Regions from separate parts of the Brevibacillus sp. MER 51 genome, predicted to be linked through region 1. Evidence: a T-box and tRNA genes for the amino acid it is inferred to sense, from the RefSeq annotation. Region 1 holds a T-box; the other holds one or more tRNA genes.

Region 1 (6,874 bases):
CCAAGCTTTCTCCCAACACCTGTGTATGGTCCATGCCGATATTCGTGATGACTGAAACAAGCGGAAGGACGACGTTTGTCGAATCCAATCGCCCGCCTAATCCTGTTTCCCATACGACTACCGCTGGTCTCGCCACTCTTGAAAAATAAAGAATGGCGATCAGCGTAATCACTTCAAATTCGGTAGGGGAACCGAACTCTGTTTCTTGTTCGCATCGTCGCACCCATACCTTGACTTCATTCACCAGTTGCAATAGGTCTTCTTCCGCGATCATGCTGCCGTTGTAACGGATGCGTTCACGGAAATCCACCAAATAGGGGGAGGTAAATGTACCTACACTATATCCGGCTTCCATCAGCATTTGCGTCAGGAATGCGCAGGTTGAACCTTTTCCATTGGTGCCAGCCACATGAATAAATGGGATTCTCCGCTCAGGATGTCCTAGTTGCTCCAAAACCCACTGCATTCTCTCAAGCCCCGGCCGTTGACCGAACCTGAGCAGTCCATGAAGCCAGTCGAGCGCTTGCGTGTATTCTACAAACCCTTCTTCTGCATGCATACCACAATGCTCCATTCTAAAAAATATGCGATGGTATGGCGGATCATTCGCCCTTCAATTCAGCAAGTCGTGCAATCACCTTATCCCGCTTATCCATGTAGTCTGCCATCTTCGCTTTTTCCTCTTCGACTACTTTTTCAGGTGCCTTGGCCATAAATCCGGCATTGTTGAGCTTTTTCTCAATGCGCTCCACTTCGCCGTTGAGTGTCGCCACTTCTTTTTCCAGACGCTTCAGCTCTTGCTCGATATCGATCAAGCCTGCCAGTGGAAGGAACAATTCTGCTCCCGTGATCACAGCAGACATCGCTTTATCAGGCGTAGCCAGATCCAGGCTGATTTCCAGACGCTCAGGGTTGCAGAAACGAGTGAGGTAGTGCTCACCGCGTGTCAGTCGTTCAGCGGACAATGCATCGCTTGGCTTGATCAAGAGCTCAATTTTCTTGGACATCGGTACGTTTACTTCTGCGCGGATGTTGCGTACGCTGCGGATGATATCCATCAACTGGTTCATTTCGCTTTCTGCTTCCGCAAAAATCCATTGCTCGTTAACAGTTGGCCAAGGTGCTACTGTGATGCTCTCGCCTTGGTGAGGTAATGCCTGCCAAATTTCCTCCGTGATGAACGGCATGAACGGATGCAACAGCTTGAGCGTTTGATCCAAAACCGTAACCAGAACGGATTGGGTCGTTTTCTTTGCCGCTTCATCTGTACCGTACAGCGGCAGCTTCGCCATCTCGATATACCAGTCACACAGGTCATCCCAAATGAAGTTGTAAAGTACACGGCCTGCTTCACCGAATTCAAATGCATCAGACAAACGGGTTACATCTGCGATTGTCGCTTGCAGGCGGGAGAGAATCCATTTGTCTGGTGTAGTCAGCTCACCGCTCAAATCGATTTCCTCGTATTTGAAGTCAGCCAGGTTCATCAGGGCAAAACGGGACGCATTCCAAATCTTGTTCGCGAAGTTGCGGTTTGCCTCCACCTTTTCCCAATAGAAGCGTTGGTCATTCCCTGGGGAGTTTCCGGTCGCCAGTGTGTATCGCAGCGCATCTGCTCCGTACTTCTCGATCACTTCCATCGGATCGACACCGTTACCGAGTGATTTGGACATTTTGCGGCCCTCGGAGTCGCGAATAATGCCGTGGATCAAGACAGACTCAAACGGACTTTTCCCGGTAAACTCAAGACCTGAGAACATCATGCGAGCAACCCAGAAGAAGATGATATCGTAGCCTGTTACCAGGACATTCGTTGGGTAGAAGTATTTCATGTCCTCGGATTCTTCCGGCCAGCCCAGTGTCGAGAACGGCCATAGACCAGAGGAGAACCATGTATCGAGAACGTCGTTGTCCTGCTCCAGCTTGTGGCTGTGGCAGCTAGGGCACTCAGTCACATCTGTGCGAGATACAATCGTTTCGTTGCAATCTCCGCAATACCATGCAGGAATTCGGTGACCCCACCAAAGCTGACGGGAGATGCACCAGTCGCGGATGTTTTCAATCCAACGCAGGTAGTTTGTCTTGAAGCGCTCCGGGACAAATTTCACACTCTCAGGGCTGTTTGCATTAGCCAGTGCTTCGTCAGCCAAAGGCTGCATTTTTACGAACCATTGGGTAGAAAGATATGGTTCTACGACTGCATCACTGCGCTCACTATGTCCAACCTGATGAATATGCTCTTCAACCTTGAACATAACACCTTGCTCAGTCAAGTCCTTGATGATTTGCTTACGGCAAGCAAAGCGATCCAAGCCTTTGTAGATACCTGCCAGATCGTTCATCGTGCCCGTCTCATCCATGACAACGATTTGTGGCAACTGATGACGAAGACCCAATTCAAAGTCATTCGGATCGTGTGCTGGCGTAATTTTTACAGCGCCAGAACCAAACTCAGGATCAACGTAGTCATCGGCTACGATTGGAATTTCGCGTCCTACGATTGGCAAAATCACGGTTTTTCCGATCATGTCTTTATAACGCTCATCTTCCGGATGTACCGCTACAGCCGTATCACCGAGCATCGTTTCAGGACGGGTTGTAGCTACTTCGATATAACCAGTGCCATCTGCCAATGGGTAACGCATGTGATGCAGCGCACCTTTTACTTCCTTGTAGATTACTTCAATATCGGACAGAGCCGTGCGAGCAGCAGGGTCCCAGTTAATGATGCGGTTGCCGCGATAGATCAAGCCTTTTTCATACAGGCGAACAAATACTTCGCGTACAGCTTGGGACAAGCCCTCATCCATGGTAAAACGCTCGCGCGAGTAATCCAGGGCAAGACCGAGCTTTTCCCATTGCTCACGAATATGCGAAGCGTAAATGTGCTTCCACTCCCATACCTTTTCCACGAATTTTTCGCGGCCCAGATCATGGCGAGAGATGCCTTCTTCACGCAAGGTAGCTTCTACCCGCGCTTGGGTTGCGATACCGGCGTGGTCCATACCTGGCAAGAACAAGGCACTGTAGCCTTGCATACGTTTGGTACGGGTAATAATATCTTGCAAAGTTGTATCCAGCGCGTGGCCCAGGTGCAATTTACCCGTTACGTTCGGCGGTGGAATAACAATTGTAAACGGGCGTTTATTCGGATCACGTTCTGCCTTGAAAAATTGTTTTTCAATCCAATACGGATACCATTTGTTTTCTGCTGCTTTTGGATCATAGTTTTTCGGCAGCAATTGGTCGATGTCGGTTGTTGGCTGTGTAGACATGTACGACTCCTCCTATTCGCATAACTTGCTTTGCAAAAAATAAAAAAACCCTTCATCGCAAAGGACGAAAGGATTATTTTCGCGGTACCACCTTTGTTAACACACGATAAACGTCATGCTTATGGCGTGTTCACTCTGACAAGATAACGGTTGCGAACCGGTCTCGGCTAGGCCCATGCTTTCACCGAAAAAACTCCTGGGCGACCTTCAGCCATTCATGACCTTAGAGAATCTCGCAGCATCTGATTCTCCTCTCTGCCAAGGCGTCCTGACTTACTCTTCCCACTCATCGTTCATATCGTATGTAGTTGTCTTATTATTAGCTTTCACTATTATATACAATCACGCTGTTTGGCGTCAAACCCGGGTTTCGCCCACTTTTCCAACTGCAATGCCCAGTGCTTCGGTAAAACCGAGAACGCCCAAAATATCGAGAATTTCTTCTCGGACATTGACGATTTCTACCTGTTTGCCCATGGCCAATAGTTCTTTCGTGGTAAAAAACAGGCTTCCAATACCGGAAGAATCTACAAAGGAGACACCTTGAAAATCGACGGTAACGGATTGATTTCGCCCTCCATACTGCTGGAGCAATTCACCTACTCGATCTCCTACAGCCATGTCCAACTCTCCGACGAAAAACAATGTAGCTTGTCCGTTCGCCTCTGTTGCGCGGTAGTCCATGCTCAAACTCCTCTCAATAGGTATCGGTACACCCAATCTGCTCGTCCTTTTACTATATTACCCATTTTCATTCACTTGCAAACATTTGGCTTTTTGGAAATCGTTGCTTAACGCGGAAGGATACATTCTAAAATAAGCTTTGTTCCTGCCAGCGAGCTACTCAAATATACACGATCACAATATTGAAGGATCACGTGAAAACCGGCCCCAAGGGAGTGACGTGTAGAAAATCCTTGCTGTAGGGTAGCTCGCGGAATATCCTCGAGCAAAATTCCTTGTCCTTCATCATGGATCACAGCCCGGCACATCTGCCTGTCATTCGATAAGTATAACGTGACCACACCGCCATTTCCGTGCTTCAACGTATTGGAAGCAGCTTCGTTGACCGCAACGAGAAACTGCAGCAATCGCTTATCAGAAATTCCTTGTGGTTCCAAAGCCTGCTTGAATAATTTTCGCAGTTCTGCAAGCTGCTCCGGTAAACGGATATCGATCGCCAAGAGCTTATGCCCTTCCCGAAGCAAGAAAAATAATTCTTCATCACTAAGCAACAACAGCTTACCTTCTGTGACCACACCCAGAATATCCCTGTAGATCTCCCATTCCCGTCTTTTGCTTTTTCGCTCTTCTGCAATGACGGCGGTGACATCAATCAAAGCGATTCCACAGGTCCGATCTGGCAAGACAGATGTGTATAATTCGAACACCTTTGTACCATCCGAGGTGACAATTTGCTCCCTCACAGGTCCGCCCATTCCCGCTGCCTCTTCGACCAGACGTTGCATTTCTCGCTCGACTTCCAAACTCGCACGAACGTCACCCAGTGGACACACTTTCCCTTCATCGTAAAGATAGAGGAAAACGGTCTCGATCTGACGCAGTATCGATAACTTTTGAATCTCTTGTTTGATTAATCGCCCCCGCTCGTCGTCTCGATCCTTCCAATGTAACAAGACGTCTGTAGGGTCCAATTCGCCACTCATGTGCCACGTGTGAAATTCTTCCAGGAGCAAACGCTCCAGAACATCTTCCCGTCGCAAAACTTTTTCGATGTCGATAATATAGTAAGGATCACCTGCTATACCACGCAATCCGCTACCGATAATTCGGAAATCATAGGCGAGCTCTATTTCTATGCGTCCGTGCAAATCATGATCAGAACTGCTTAACCCAATGGTCGTCCGACTCACTGCTACCAGCTTCGCCTGGAACGATTCCATCGTTGCTAGGTTCGTCACCTTTACAGTGCGGGGCGGAACAACTTTGTTTGCTGCACCGCCAGAACGTAGCGCGACAAGGCAATTATCACAAGTGGGATTGTCCGGACAACGCTCACACAAAATCACAGTTCATCCTCCTATTCACTGACGCAACTACACGAGGGCTATACTCTCTTCAGGCTCAAATTGAAGAATCAACACAGAAATATCATCCGTTTGTTGTCGCTGCTGTGTTATCTCCATTAAGTAGGCCTCAACTCGATTCATCAAGTCCTGCTTACTGTCACCAGGCATCTTTAATAAGGAGGTTAGTTCTTCAAGCCAATGCCTGCTGCCTCGAATCACTTCTTTTCTCCCTGTATCCAGCAAGCCATCTGTGTAGAGTAATAGCATGCCCTCTTCTTCTAAGGGTACCTCCTCCATTTGGTACGTGCTATCGGGCAAAAGCCCTAGGCCGACCCCGCCCTTGCTAGTTAAAATGGTTTGATTCGACCTGGACAAATAAAAAGGCTGCGGATGCCCTGCTCTGCTAAATCGAATTTTGTGTTCCACTTCATCATAGACTGCGACCAGCATCGTAATGTAAGAACGGGTTTTCACCAAATCTGCATAAAGCAACTGATTGAGTCTTTCCAAAATCTCGTCCGGCAGATAGCTGGACTGCAAAACCTGTCGTACGGCAATCCTAATCCCCGTTGCCCAAATACTGGCCAAAAAACCGTGCCCAGACACATCCGCTATGATAAAACAGGTGTAGCGATCATTGATTTGTCTATAGTCGATGTAATCTCCGCCTACATAATCAACTGGTACGTAAACCGTTCTTGTTCGCAAACTGGTCAACTGCAATTCCTCTGTCGGAATCAGCATCGACTGCATTCGTCTAGCCAGCTTCATCTCCATCTCGATTTCTCGCTGTCCTGATGACTGGTCCTGTTGACATCTGAGGATCAACGCCCGAATGTTTACGAGGAGCAGTCCATAAAAAGATTTCTCCAGTTCCTTTAGATCACGGTCGTTGACGTTACTCTGGGCGAACAAGCGGACATAACGCGGTGTTTGAGCGGTGTCACACTGTTCCGAGACAACTATACGCTCCTCTACTTCGCACTGCGCTATTGCGCTCTCTTTGTTCCCACGCTCGATTCGAAAATAGACAGCACCTAGCGCCGATTCAAACGTGATCGACAGGAAGCAAGGCTTGTCCATTTTCACGAACCACGTATCGACCAACTCTTCTATAAATGGCATGAGACTCTCGTAATTGACCTGGCGCTTGCTTTGCTCATTGCTGGTCAATACCAGATACTCGTAGTTCTGTTTCAATTCCATTAGTTTGACCAATTGATGATTCATCCCCGAGCCACTCCCATACACACTTTAGCATAATTCTTTCTTTCGGGAATTGCGAAAAGGGTTTTGGCAATTTTCAAAAACATTGTGATCACCTTTATTCGTTTCGTCCTAGCCTTCATGCCCTACACCTTCCCTTTTCGGGCACTATTCAAACCACTATCTACTTTCCATGAAAATGTTTTAGGCGTTTGCTCAAGGTTGTAGACACTGTCCAAAGTCACCGCGCATATGCTGGAATGAGGTGATTGTGATGAATTTTCGTTGGAAGTATAACCCCACGTATTTACGGATCAAATACGGTTGCAAACAGGTGCTCTTTCCGCTGTTGGTTTTTCAGTT
Region 2 (6,874 bases), on a different contig from region 1:
ACCGAAAGCAATAGGGGCCACAAACAGCGTCTCCCATGCCAGTCCGATCATCGCCTCCATTCGGACGAGCTTCTTCGCCAAGCTGTAAAAAGCAAAGGTCAGAGCAAGTGATAGAGAGACCCATGGAATCTCACCGTACTCGAAGGTGATGAACATGACTCCGAAAGCCGCGAGCATAAGCCCGAGCCATTGCCCAGCATGCATTTTTTCTTTTAAGAAAAGGACTCCAAGCAGTACGGTGATGAGAGGATTCATGTAGTAACCAAGACTCGTTTGCATGACTTGATCGTTATTCACTGCCCAGATAAAAATGAGCCAGTTTGCGCTGATTAGCAGTGAACATATCGCTAATGCTCCGAGCATTTTAAAACCAGTAACCGCTCTCCACATACTGCGCCAGCGTTTCGTTACCTGGATAATGATTGCAACAAAAATAATCGACCAGACGATTCGATGAGCGAGTATCTCCCATGCCCCCATTGCCTGAAACAGCTTCCAATAGAGCGGGAGTAAACCCCAAGCCAAATACGCCACAATTGCATAAATAATCCCCTGTCTCATCCTAGCTCCTCCATGTGTTTCGCCTTCTCTTTCTCTATAGACAACTTTTGAACTTATTATCTATGAAATAGTGTAACGGAAATAAGAAAAAACAGCTATGTATTCTCACGTAGAATAGCGCGTTCTTTACACTTTCATCCGTTACCATATTACCAATGCACGTAGCTAGCTAGTTACCTCAGTAGCATAGTAAAGTATGCACAAAAATTTTATTGTACCACTTTTATACCTGTAGTACAATAGTCATTATTCTTCCGAGTTTAGTCATACGAAAGGAACTTTTACTTATGACATACTGGCGATCTATCTTTTTAGTTTTACTCGGTGCGTGCAGCTACGGTGTCCTCTCGATCTTCATGAAGCATGCCTTTCAACTCGGCTTTACGCCATTTGAAATGAGTGGGAGTCAATTGATTTTTGGCGGCTTGATTATGACGGTCATGGCCATCCTTTTCTCCAAGCAGCGCTTTTCGTTTACGTATTTGTTGCTTTTGGCACCAGCCAGCCTGATGATGGCCTCAACCAGTCTTTTTTACCATCAGGCTGTTAGCCGGGTTTCTGCTTCACTCGCAATTGTTCTCCTCTTTCAGTTTACCTGGATCGGTGTTTTGCTAGAGGCGATTGTAGATCGAAAATGGCCGACCGCTGAAAAATGGGTGTCTCTGGTTATGCTTGGAGCAGGGACTGTTCTTGCAAGTGGACTAGGCGAAAGCGGTATTCAGAGCGTAGACATGGTTGGTTTGATCTTCGGTCTGATGTCTGGCGCGACCTTTGCCCTGGTTATTTTCTTCAGCGGGCGAATTCTCCCTGGAATGGATCCATACTTGCGAAGCGCGATTTCGATTAGTATGGCAGCCCTGATGCTCTCGATCGTTTATCCGCCGACTTTCTTGGTAAATGGTCAGCTTCTGCAAGGTTTGCTGCCGCTCGGTCTTTTGGTTGCGATCTTCGGTTCGGTCATCCCGATCTTCTGTTTGGCTGTCGGTGTGCCGCGGATCGGCAATGGACTGGCTACCATTTTAAGTGCAGTCGAGCTGCCCACAGTCGTGCTCTTGTCGAGCTTCGTGCTTCAAGAGACTGTCTCTCTCCCTCAATGGGGTGGCGTATTCATGATCCTGGCTGCCATTTGTGTACCGCAAGTAAAGTGGCGGAAACTATTCTCCCCTTCTCACGCCCTCGAGCAGGAAAGAATGTAGCGCCGATTTCTATAAACCACATACAAAAAGCGTGCAGACAAGCTGTTCTGCACGCTTTTTTTTGGTACACCCCCTTCATATAGAAGGAAGGTAGATTCTCTGCCTCGAATTTATTTGCGAAGACTGCCACTCAAAGGGGGAAAGGTATGGAAAAGCGGCATTCGGTGTTATTCCAGCAACTAGAGGATTATCGACAGGAGACGTTAAAAGCAATCGATGGTTTGACAAATGAAGATGCGAACATCATTCCTGATGGTTTCTCCAACAATATCTTGTGGAATCTGGGGCACATTTATCTCGATCAGTATTTATGGATCGCGCACCTTACAAAAGAAACGATCCCGCTCCCCCCTGGCTTCAAGGAATGGTTTAACTTCGGGACCAAGCCTGCTGACTGGAAAACACCGCCGCCGAATCTCGAAACGCTCGTTTCCTTATTACAAGAACAACCTCAGAAGATACAGGCTGCTTACAAGGACCGATTAGACGAAGAGTTTCCCGCAACAGAATCCGGCATGCATACGATTGCGCAAGTGCTAGTACGAACGATTTTTCACGAAGGGATGCACCTCGCCTCCCTCAATACAATCCGGAGGTTTCTAGGCAAATGACTCAGACTATAACGCCGATTTTTCGCATGTTTGACATTGAGAAGGCAAGAGAGTTTTATGTGGATTTTCTAGGTTTTCAGATTGATTGGGAGCATCGTTACGAGGATCATTTTCCTTTATACATGCAAATTTCCTCTCCATCGTGCACGATTCATCTATCCGAGCATCACGGAGATGCTTGTCCTGGCTCAGCGATTCGCGTACAGGTGGAAAACATTGAGCTTTTCCATCAGTCCCTGTTGCGTCAAGGATACAAGTACGCTTGTCCTGATTTAGAGGAGACGCCGTGGGAAACGCGTGAAGTGAGCGTGACCGATCCTTTTGGCAATCGCCTTCACTTTTATCAGCCTGTCGATCACTCGTAAACAAATACAAAGAAAGCCCAGCGACAGTTCCTTTACAGGAGCCACCGCTGGGCTAATTTCATTTAACATTTTGAACATAAATAGATGGGGCGATCGATGGGACTTGAACCCACGAATGCCGGAGCCACAATCCGGTGCGTTAACCCCTTCGCCACGACCGCCATATATAGGGTTTGCTTGGTGCGGTCGAGAGGACTTGAACCTCCACGGTGTTGCCACCACTAGAACCTGAATCTAGCGCGTCTGCCAATTCCGCCACGACCGCATATAAAAATGGTGGAGGCTGACGGGATCGAACCGCCGACCCTCTGCTTGTAAGGCAGATGCTCTCCCAGCTGAGCTAAGCCTCCACAATCCCCCGCTATTTCATTGGGGGCGTTTTGCTAGGTGACCCGTAGGGGATTCGAACCCCTGTATGACAGCGTGAAAGGCTGCTGTGTTAAACCGCTTCACCAACGGGCCAAGTATCATGGCGGATGGAGTGGGATTTGAACCCACGAGACGGTTCGACACCGCCTACACGATTTCCAATCGTGCTCCTTCGGCCGCTCGGACATCCATCCATCGAGCCTGCAAACGTTCGCTTCGGCAAGAATTAATCTATCATATTCACAACATGATTTCAAGTGATATTTTGAAAGTTTACGAAAAAAGGGAGATTGCCTAAAGCAACTTCACTTCCGGTTCAATATGATACAAGTAGTATTCCTTTACAAGACGGAGTGATGTCAGTTGTCAAAAAGAAAGCGCCGTTCAGTAGGCTTCCCCTGTTTGTACGGAAACTGGTGCGGGCCTGGATGCTCCGGGCCGGCTGCGCCGATTGATGATGTCGACAGATGCTGCAAGAGGCATGATTATTGCTATCAAAAGCACGGTTATTTTTCTTGTCACTGTGATCAGGAGCTCGTACGGTGCCTTCGAAATAAAGTAAATAGCTCAACGGAAAAAGGGAGAATGGCCGGACTCATCTCGAACTTTTTCTCTCGAACAGGGTGCTTTCCCAGCAATCCACGCTAGTTTTTTCTGAATCGTTCTCCTTGCCAGTTTTCATCCAAAAAACGGTAACAACTTGGACATAAATCAGTCATAATTCCCTTGTTTTTCCTTGTATTTTTTTGGTACTCTATTGAATGTCCAAGGAGGGTACACAGCGTGGAATTGCACATACGAACAGACGCCAGTGTGGCGCTGACGTTAAAGAGAGAAATTATTTGTCATGGTATTTCCCGTTTTTATGTCCGTCCATACGATGATGATCACGTTGAATTTATATTCCTAGCACTTTCAGAGCACCAGAAGAAGCTGCTGTCTTATTCACTACGAAATTACAGCTACTGCCTAACATATCTAGCTTAATCGTTCTACGGTCATTTTCCTCCCCTTTTTTAAAGGGGAATTTTTATTCCCTTTTTCGATATATCCAAAACGGCGAACATCGTCTGTGGTCAAGTTATACAAGGCATTCAAAAATTCGATTTGGAAACTTCCTGGCCCTACTCCTGCTGCTTTCTCGGCTGCCAACTGAGCAGCAACACCGTAGCATACCAATGCCGCAGCTCCTCCGATCAGCTTGTCATTTGAAATGGCTGCAAACGCTCCCATAACAGCCGTTAACAAACAACCTGTTCCGGTCACCTTCGTTAAGATGGGATGACCATTATGGATCGAATAAGTCGTTTCTCCGTCCGAAATCACGTCGACCTTGCCCGTAATCGCTACGATTGTCCCCAGCTTTTTCGCTGCTGCTCTCGCTAGGTTCTCGACATCTCCGCCTGCTTCCTTCGCATCTACACCTTTAATCTCCCAGCGTTCCCCTACGACATTGGCAATCTCGGCAGCATTTCCTCTAATCAAGGCTAGGTTGAGTTCCTGCGCAAGACGTTGACTTGTCTCGGTTCGATACGATGTTGCTCCCGCTCCCACCGGATCAAACAAAACAGGCACGCCATGCTGGTTCGCGGATTTTCCTGCGATCAACATCGCTTCGATCTCATGCTCATTCAACGTCCCTATATTCAATACAAGAGCTCCGGCAATCCTTGCCATGTCTGCCACCTCTTGTTTGGCGTACGCCATGACAGGTGACGCACCAAGAGCTAACAAACCGTTCGCTGTAAAGTTCGTGACAACTACGTTCGTTATGTTATGAACGAGTGGATTTTCCTCGCGCACTTTAGTTAGTAATTGCCCGATTGTCTCCAGAATCATGATCGTTACCCCTTTCCTCTTGAACAGCGAATCGTGGAATCATCTTGTATACCTCGATGACTTCTCCTAATATAGAATGCTCTTGCATGACGCCAATGATGATATACGCTTGCTTTAAGATGGGTAATTCGTGCATGTTAGCTACAATTTTCCACACTTTCCCATCCTCATCCGTCACGCTGGCACTGAAGGAGACTCTTCCCGCCCCTTCTTTCAAGATATCCACGGCATCAAGGACTCCGCATATTTTCATCCGATCATCTGGATGCATGATTCGGTTTTCCTCGACCCATTTTAGCTTCATTTCTTCTACCTTTAGTGTTTTCCATCGATCAAGGAACTCCCAATCTTTGGAATGCGGAAATATATGCTTCGTTTGCTCAAGGAAGGTGTTGTACTCTCCGTGTAGCTGATCTACATAATCATCTACATCCTCAGAAATCACGCGAATTGAATCTTCTCCGCATGTACGGATGTGGTGAGCCAGGTATTTGAAGGACTCGATCATGTCAAAGTTTCCCCAGCCCCAGGCCTGTTCGCCGAAAACTCCCCCCCGGGTTCGGCATTTTAGGCAGGTGAAGTAATAGTATGTAGGCATATCTGTTCCCCTATCTCCCCTATTTTGTCTCTCTTTTGGTATCGGTTGAGGAAGCGATGCAATTTATGTTACATTCGAACCTATTTTTTGAAACTTCTCAGCAATTTGTTCACAATTTAACTTCTGTAATTTAGTGTAAGTTAAATTGCAAAAGGTGGCTCCCTCAAAATTTTCAGGAAGCCACTCTTCATTATACTCCTTTTATGGCAATAAGAGGGTTACATTTTGCTACGACAGATGCAAGATTTGCTCCCACTACCGAATCGATGATTTGATCCACATCTTTATAGGCTTGCGGGCATTCATCAAGGATGGAAGCAAGCGAACGGTGATTCACCATGATCTCGTCTTCCTGTCCCACGCGCATTGCCTGCTCAAATTGATCGATGGTCACGAGCTCCTTGGTTGCTTTGCGAGAACGAACACGCCCAGCACCATGACAGATCGAATAAAAGTTTTTCGCACCGGCCTCCGATCCAACCATGATATAGGACGATGTTCCCATAGAACCGGGGATCAAAGCTGGATGTCCGGTTTCGCGATAAGCCTTCGGATTTTGGAAATGGCCTGCTGGCAACGCCTTCGTCGCTCCTTTGCGGTGGACGAGCATCGGTGTGTTGCGATGGAATTCTTTCAAGGCGTAATTATGCATCAGATCATACAGGACAGGTGTACGCATCTCACTACCAAAAACATCCCGAAATGCCTGCTCTACTGAAAATCCGATCATATGCCGATTCGTTACTGCAAAGTTCAGCGCGGAGTACATCAAATTCAAATACTGTTGCCCTTCCTCGCTTTGGATCGGAGCATATACCAGGCTCGGCTCAGGATTATGAATCCCCCATTTGTACATGGCTTCCTTGAAGCTTTTGGTATAATCCCGCCCGAGCATAGCCCCCCACGCACGCGAACCGGAATGAATCATGATGACGACCTGGCCGTCGAACAGTCCCCACGCTTTGGCAATCTCCCTGTTCTCCTCCGCGATCTCGATATGCTGGATTTCAATAAAGTGGTTACCGCCCCCCAATGTCCCCAACTGGCCCCACGCACGACTCCAAGATTTTTGCGGTATTTGCTCCAGGAAGGAATGGTCGAATTCAAATGTGTACTTTTCCACATGCGAGAAAGAACGGCTTAAAGTGTCGGGTGCTGCTTCTGTATCCGGAATATAGTTGCTCGGCAGCCCTTTTAAACCATGCTTCACCACTTCCTCCAAGCGAATATCCGTAAAATGCGTATGACCCCGCTCGTTTGTCGGGACGTACGCTTCGATCGCTTCGATCAATGCACGTTTTAGGCTCTTGTCTTTGAGGTCATCTCGATGCAACG

Evidence for each region. The T-box of region 1 lies ahead of M3630_RS05800 (valine--tRNA ligase). A T-box ahead of a tRNA ligase gene usually reads a tRNA of that ligase, here a tRNA-Val.
Region 2: it has a tRNA-Val gene. The T-box ahead of M3630_RS05800 (valine--tRNA ligase) is inferred to sense a tRNA for this amino acid. The anticodon was not compared.

What each region holds. Positions count from the first base shown of each region.
Region 1 covers NZ_JAMAUS010000002.1:289,273-296,146, forward strand. The annotation lists gene M3630_RS05795 (bifunctional folylpolyglutamate synthase/dihydrofolate synthase) at 1-559, opposite strand, end outside; gene M3630_RS05800 (valine--tRNA ligase) at 603-3,275, opposite strand; T-box leader at 3,333-3,574, opposite strand; gene M3630_RS05805 (STAS domain-containing protein) at 3,633-3,959, opposite strand; gene M3630_RS05810 (ATP-binding protein) at 4,067-5,305, opposite strand; gene M3630_RS05815 (PP2C family protein-serine/threonine phosphatase) at 5,333-6,535, opposite strand; gene M3630_RS05820 (hypothetical protein) at 6,786-6,874, shown strand, end outside.
Region 2 covers NZ_JAMAUS010000005.1:353,213-360,086, forward strand. The annotation lists gene rarD (EamA family transporter RarD) at 1-561, opposite strand, end outside; gene M3630_RS13880 (EamA family transporter) at 849-1,757, shown strand; gene M3630_RS13885 (DinB family protein) at 1,904-2,368, shown strand; gene M3630_RS13890 (glyoxalase superfamily protein) at 2,365-2,733, shown strand; tRNA gene M3630_RS13895 (tRNA-His) at 2,819-2,894, opposite strand; tRNA gene M3630_RS13900 (tRNA-Leu) at 2,912-2,998, opposite strand; tRNA gene M3630_RS13905 (tRNA-Val) at 3,008-3,083, opposite strand; tRNA gene M3630_RS13910 (tRNA-Glu) at 3,122-3,195, opposite strand; tRNA gene M3630_RS13915 (tRNA-Ser) at 3,204-3,296, opposite strand; gene thiM (hydroxyethylthiazole kinase) at 4,081-4,941, opposite strand; gene M3630_RS13930 (hypothetical protein) at 4,907-5,449, opposite strand; gene M3630_RS13935 (RtcB family protein) at 5,730-6,874, opposite strand, start outside.